DNA from 2 places in the Pseudoalteromonas sp. APAL1 genome. Region 1 is predicted to be linked to the other one. Evidence: riboswitches for the same ligand, from Rfam matches in the RefSeq annotation. Region 1 holds a riboswitch; the other holds the start of a gene.
What was found. Region 1 has a riboswitch for lysine ahead of lysC (lysine-sensitive aspartokinase 3). Riboswitches for the same ligand answer to the same signal wherever they lie in the genome.
Positions count from the first base shown of each region.

Region 1 (3,407 bases):
TTCAAACACCATGGTAACCCCACTTATCCTAACCCTGATAGCGGTGGCATTTTTGCTTATCGTTATAGAGGATATTATCCATGTTAACAAGGCCAAAACGACGCTTTTTTTTGGTACTTTATGCTGGATTATCTTATTTATCTCTCCGATTCATGGGCAAAGCCCAGAAACCATACAACATCAACTGGATCACAATATATTAGAAATCGCGACTTTGTGGCTATTTTTAATGGCTGCGATGACCTTTGTTGCGTATTTAAACTCTAAAGGCTTTATCCAGAATATTGTTCATAAAATTATGCCAAATCAAATCAGTGAACGAAAGCTGATGTTTTTGATTGGTGGTTTTGCGTTTTTATTTTCATCGATATCAGACAACATAACCGCAACTTTAATCTCGCTTGCGGTAGTGATGTCACTGAAGTTAGATCCTAAAAAATTAATAAAATACGCAACCTTAATTGTATTCAGTGTTAACTCGGGTGGGGTGTCGTTGATCACGGGTGATGTTACAACGCTGATGATTTTCTTAGACGAAAAAGTCACCATTGCTAACTTGTTATTATTAATTGTACCTGCACTTGCAAGTGTTGCATTGTTAGCGGCAATGTTATCGGTGGGTATGTCGGGTAATGTGGTATTTGAAAAGCAAACGGCTCGTCGTATTGAAAAAACCGATATTACCATTGCGGTTATCTTCTTCTCGACGATTATTGCTACGTTAACGCTGAGCGTACTTTATAGTGTGCCACCGCTATTAACCTTTTTATTTGGTTTATCACTGATGTTTTTGGTTGCGCAATTTTTAATGCGCAAAAAAGATGTGAACAAAAAAATCATCGATTATATTCGTGAAATTGAGTACGACACCTTATTGTTCTTCGTGGGTGTGTTATTGCTGGTTGGCGCATTAAAAGAAGTTGGCATGCTTGCTAAATTTACTCACCTTTATGAATTGATGGCGCCTGAATATGCCAATTACTTAATGGGGCTATTATCGGCGGCGGTAGATAACGTACCTTTAACTGCAGCACTTTTAAAGGCAGATATTGTGATGAGTCCACAGCAATGGCTGTCGTTTACTTACGCAACAGGGGTAGGTGGCTCAATGCTTATTATCGGTTCTGCGGCGGGTATTATTGCTATGAGTAAAGTAAAAGCGCTTACATTTATGAGTTACCTAAGAATGTCGGTGTATTTATTGATTTCATACACCGTAGGTTATTACGGTTCGCACTTAGCGGGCAGTTTAATTTCATAAAACAACTTGACAGCTAGACGTCTAAACGTTAACTTTCGAAGCCTGCTTTTAACAGCAGGCTTTGTTATTTTAACCAGGTGTTAACTTAACATTCAGAAGAGGTGCGATACTTAGGTAGTTAATGTGAGGTGACGAACGCCGATGACCATTAATGAGGGAAGTACTCGCCGAGAAAATTAGCCGGACGTCACGGTTATTTTTCGGTTTATGGGGCTGAATCCTCAAAACTGTCACCAAACTAGGTGGAGAGCTTCTGGCATGGACTACTCTTTATTTTCAAAGCACCCCCTTGCCGAGTTCTTCTTGATTTACTGTGGATAGTTTTCCACAAAAGGAGACGACATGAATACCCAATTAGCCGCCAATACAAAATCAGATTACGTTGTTGCAAAATTTGGCGGTACCAGTGTAGCTAACTTTGATGCTATGAGCCGCTGCGCAGAAATCGTTAGTGCTGATAACCAAGTACGTATTGTTGCTGTGAGTGCCAGTGCTGGCGTGACCAATCATTTAGTTGCATTGTGTAAACGTAATTTGAGCGCGGTTGAGCGTGATGAGCACATTACCGGCGTAGTCGCCATTCAAGAAGCAATTTTGACAGAGCTGTCGCTCGATGCTGATTTAGCACATGGCTTTAATGAAACGCTTAAGGCTTTTCAAACTTTGGCATCAGAAGGGGTTAAGTCAGCAGCTGAGCAAGATGAGCTACTGAGCTTTGGTGAGCGTTTATCATCGTATTTGTTCACTCAAGTTTTACGTGGTCAAGGTCTTGATGCGGTGCGTTTTGATGTGCGTAAGGTGCTAAAAACAGATAGCCAATTTGCTAAAGCAACACCTAATGTTGCAGCAACCGCTGCGGCTGCTAAAGAGCATTTAGTGCCGCTACTTGATGAGCAAGTTGTTGTAACTCAAGGCTTTATTGGTAGCAATGAACATAATCAAACAACGACTTTAGGGCGTGGTGGTTCAGATTACAGTGCTGCATTACTCGCTGAAGCAATTAACGCAAAAAGCGTGCATATTTGGACCGATGTTGTGGGTATTTTCAGTACGGATCCGCGTTTATGCGCCAAAGCAAGCCCAATTGCTCGCTTAAGCTTTGATGAAGCGGCAGAAATGGCCACGTTTGGAGCAAAAGTGCTGCACCCTGCAACCATTTTACCTGCAAGCCGTAGCCATATTAGTGTGTTTGTTGGTTCAAGCCGTGAACCACAGTTAGGTGGTACATGGATTGAAAAAGAAAAATCTCAGCAACCAGGTATTCGTGCCGTAACACAGCGTAAAAACCAAATTCTGTTAACGGTTAAAAGCCCGGAAATGCTCCTAGCGAGTGGTTTCTTAGCCCGTGTATTCACTATTTTAAGTGAGTTTAATATTTCGGTTGATTTGGTTACTACCTCAGAGATCAGTGTTGCAATCACTTTAGATAACGCACCGAATGCATCACGTCCAGAGCTTGATCAAGCTTGTTTAGATAAGCTTTCTGAGTTTTGTCATGTGTCGGTTGAGAATAACTTAACGCTGGTGGCTTTAATTGGTTCTGAGATTCAATTACGTCAGCAAGAAATGAACTTAATGCAGGTATTGAGTGATTTTAATATTCGTTTAATTTGCCACGGTGCAAGTAAACATAACCTGTGCTTCTTAGTTGAGCAAAGTGAGTCAGATGAAGTCGTGCAGGCTATTCACAGCCGACTATTAGAAAGCCAAGTCGCGGCGTAGGTCGTTAAAATTAATAAAAGAGCACTGCCAGTCAGTGCTTTTTTGTGCCACAACACTTATATCAAACCCTTCAATAGAATTACTACTCGCGCTGAAATTATGTTTGCTCAATTCTTCAAATACATTAGGAGCAAGTAGTTTCGCAATCGGCTGAGCACTTGCTTTGGCAAGCGCCTCTTTTAATGTCCAAATTCTAAAAAAGCACTGTGCTTGTTCATCGGGAGCGTCAAAACGGCTAATTAAGTCAACTTCATCTTGATGATAAAAATGCTTTGCGAGTTTGATAAAAGGGCGAGGCTTACTGCTTTGTTCAATATCAAAACCAAATAGTTGCTGTTTGGGGTTAAGAGCTGCACCGATTAAACCATTTGAATGAGATAAACAGGTCCACACAGGTTCTCTAACCGGGGTATGTAGCTTTAGC
Region 1 is NZ_JAKGAW010000057.1:15,745-19,151, reverse strand. Features, by position in the region: gene nhaD (sodium:proton antiporter NhaD) at 11-1,261, shown strand; lysine riboswitch at 1,350-1,522, shown strand; gene lysC (lysine-sensitive aspartokinase 3) at 1,604-2,983, shown strand; gene L1264_RS19095 (4'-phosphopantetheinyl transferase family protein) at 2,960-3,407, opposite strand, start outside.

Region 2 (3,407 bases), on a different contig from region 1:
ACAATAATGATGCATCGCTTTGTTCGTCACGGTATTTCACGATCAATGCACAAGACATGCTTAAACCTTGCTCGCGAGCCCATGCATTTGAAGCAGGGCGAGAACCTGGGATTACAATCGCGTTTTCTGGAATTGCTTCACCTTTGTTTAGCTGGCGCTCATTAACACAATCGTAGACAGGGATGGTTGCAGATAAGCGCACACCCGGCGCAAGTACAGCACCTTTTTTCACAACCACACCTTCAACAATAACGCAGCCTGCACCGATGAAAGCGTCATCTTCAATAACCACAGGGCTGGCACCAATTGGCTCAAGCACGCCACCTAACTGTACTGCTGCACTTAGGTGAACATTTTTACCTACTTGTGCGCATGAACCCACTAATGCGTGGCTATCGACCATCGTACCTTCGTCGATGAATGCGCCAATATTTACATACGCTGGTGGCATGATAATCGTGCCTTTAGCAACGTGTGCGCCACGACGAACACTGCTACCACCTGGTACCATACGCACGCCGGCATTTGCAGCAAAGCCCTGTGGTGCTAGGTTGTGCTTATCCACAAAACCACCCGGGAACTCGGTATTTGTGCCATTTTTAAAGGCTTCTAAAATGCCTTGTTTAACTTCAACATTGGCATGCCAGTTGCCGTTCTCGTCTTGTGTTGCTGCGCGAACTGCGCCTGATTCTAAGTTGTTTAATAATTCTAACCAGCTCATGATAAAACCTGTTTTTAGTTCCAAGATAAAATTGTGTTGTTTGCGTGGGGGATGCTGTCTGTTTGCTCAAGCTCTAAATGCGTAAGCGGCGGACGTAAATGCGGGGTATTTATTTTACCTTGCAGGTGCATCAGTACTTTTACGGGGATTGGATTTGCGACAGCAAATAAGCTTTGAATCGCTTGCGACCAATCGGTGAATAGATTTGGATATTGACCACTTAAACTGCGTTTAACAAACTCATGGGTTTGACTCGGCCAAGCATTTGCGGCAACCGAAACTAAACCTTTTGCACCAGCTTGAGCAAAATACGGCATAAGTGCATCATCACCACTGAAGATAGCCAGTGTTGGTGACGCCGTTCTAAAGCCTTCAAATTTGCTAATGTCACCACTGGCTTCTTTCAAAGCCCAAAGGTTTTTGTGCTCAGCAAGGTTTTTGATCACCTGCGGTGAAATCTCAACTGCACTACGTCCTGGTACGTTATACAACATACAAGGGTGATGACTTGCGTTAAGTAGGCTTTCAAACCAATGTGTTTGGCCAACAACCCCAGGTTTTGCATACAGAGGAGAGCCCAATAGATAGCCATGAATAGGTAGTTGGTTGCAGTATTCAACCCAAGCAATTTGCTGCTTAAGGTTCATGCCGCCCACAGCGACCATAAGTGGTACAGTCGGTGCTAATTGGCAAACATGTTCAACAATGGCTTGTTGCTCTTTAAGTGAAAGCGCCAGTCCTTCGCCGGTGCTGCCAAGCAATAAAATGCCGTTATTAGCATCTTGCTGCTCAGCGACCAGTTGCCCAAGGGCCGTGTAATCGACCTCGCCAGATTCAGAAAATGGCGTGACAAGCGCTGTCCATAGTGGATAGTCGTTTAAATCAAAATTGTTGATCATCTCTCACGAACTTATAAGGTATTCGAAGAGTTTATGCGGGAGCAATTGAATGGAGCCGCATGTCGTCGTTCGAACAAGGTATAATTCGAAGAGCGAATGGGCTTAAAATAATAAAGACGCAACGGCCTTATTATACTAAGACCAGAAGCTCTCCACCAAACTAATCAATAGCGTTTTGCTATTGTTGGTGACAGTCGCTGGGATTCAGCCCAGTCGCCCGAAATAAGCACCTCACAAACGGTGTTACTTCTCGGCGTTAATTCCCCTCACGTATGATCAACAGAGTCTGTGCTCCTCCTATACGCTACCTGAATAACGCACCTCTTCCAGCCCTTTATGCTCGCTTTATAGCTTAAAGCCAACATAGTTAAATAGGGTATCAGCGACGATTAAAGCATTTTAGCCATCTAGGTGTCAAGGCGGAGTATTCGTTTTTTTAGTGACCGATTTTGCAACATGGTTACGTATAAGCGTGTTTTTAGTACACTAGTATTACCCAGACGAATTGGAAGAAGAATGGAAAAGTTTAACGATATCTATCAGCGAGCTGTCACCCGTAAGGGCAGTGAAGAAATGCTGCTTGCACTGCTTTCTGACCCGCTTGATAGCGCTGACATTGCCAAAATGCATGATGACTTATGGTTGGAAGAGTTAACGCGTAAAGTGTTCCAAAGTGGTTTTTACTGGTCTGTTATCAATAGTAAGTGGTCAGGATTTCGAGAGGTATTTTGGGACTTCAGTGTTGAGAAACTATTAATGATGCCACCTGATATGCTCGAGCAAAAAGCCAGTGATGAACGTATTATTCGTAACTTTAAAAAAGTACAAACGATCCCTGAAAATGCCTACATGATCCATGAAGTAGCTGAAAAACATGGCAGTTTCAGCCAATTTGTAGCTGATTGGCCAGTAAATAATATTATCGGTTTGTGGGCTTACTTAAAAAAGCATGGTGCGCGACTAGGTGGGAACACAGGGCCTTATGCATTGCGTGCCATGGGTAAGGATACTTTTTTACTGTCTCGAGACGTAGAAAATTATTTACGTGCTCATGAATTAATTGACGGTGGCTTACAAACTAAAAAGTCATTACAAGCTGCACAAGACTTTTTCAACGAGCTACAACAACAAAGTGGCTTTAGCCTGCAAGCGCTAAGTCAATTAGTTGCCTATGGGGTAGGCGATAACCGCGTTGGCATAGCTGCGCGATAGGATTTTTTATGAAACTGCAAACTAGGTATACCGATATCAGCGAACTATTGGCTATTGAAGATATGCCTACTCGCGCCGCTGATCCCGCATTATTGTTATTCAATGATAAATTAGCTCAGTCGCTTGGTATTAGTCATGATCCAGAATACCTAGCAGGACAGTTAAGTGGCTCAATAACTGATGACAGCGTAAAGCCTATTGCTTTAGGTTACTCAGGGCATCAATTTGGTCATTTCTCACCACGTCTGGGGGATGGCAGAGCGCATTTGCTTGGAGCAGTTAAAGACGTTGAAGGAGTACTGTGGGACATACAGCTTAAAGGGGCGGGTGCTACAGTGTTTTCACGTGGTGGTGATGGACGTTGTGCGATTGGGCCGGCGGTTCGTGAGTTTATAATGAGCGAAGCGATGGCTGCATTAGGTGTCGCGACAACTCGCTGCTTAGCTGTTGTTACTACCGGCGAAACGGTGTATCGACAACCACCTCGGCCAGGCGCTGTCGTAACTCGCGTAGCAAAAAGTCATATTCGCGTTGGTTCATTTCAGTATTTAGCAACCCAGGGCGATATTGAAGGC
Region 2 is NZ_JAKGAW010000018.1:69,610-73,016, forward strand. Features, by position in the region: gene L1264_RS10910 (2,3,4,5-tetrahydropyridine-2,6-dicarboxylate N-succinyltransferase) at 1-721, opposite strand, end outside; gene dapA (4-hydroxy-tetrahydrodipicolinate synthase) at 736-1,620, opposite strand; lysine riboswitch at 1,758-1,954, opposite strand; gene L1264_RS10920 (DNA-3-methyladenine glycosylase I) at 2,137-2,832, shown strand; gene L1264_RS10925 (protein adenylyltransferase SelO) at 2,841-3,407, shown strand, end outside.
Region 2: it holds a riboswitch for lysine, as region 1 does, so the genes downstream of both, dapA (4-hydroxy-tetrahydrodipicolinate synthase) here and lysC (lysine-sensitive aspartokinase 3) in region 1, are expected to answer to the same signal.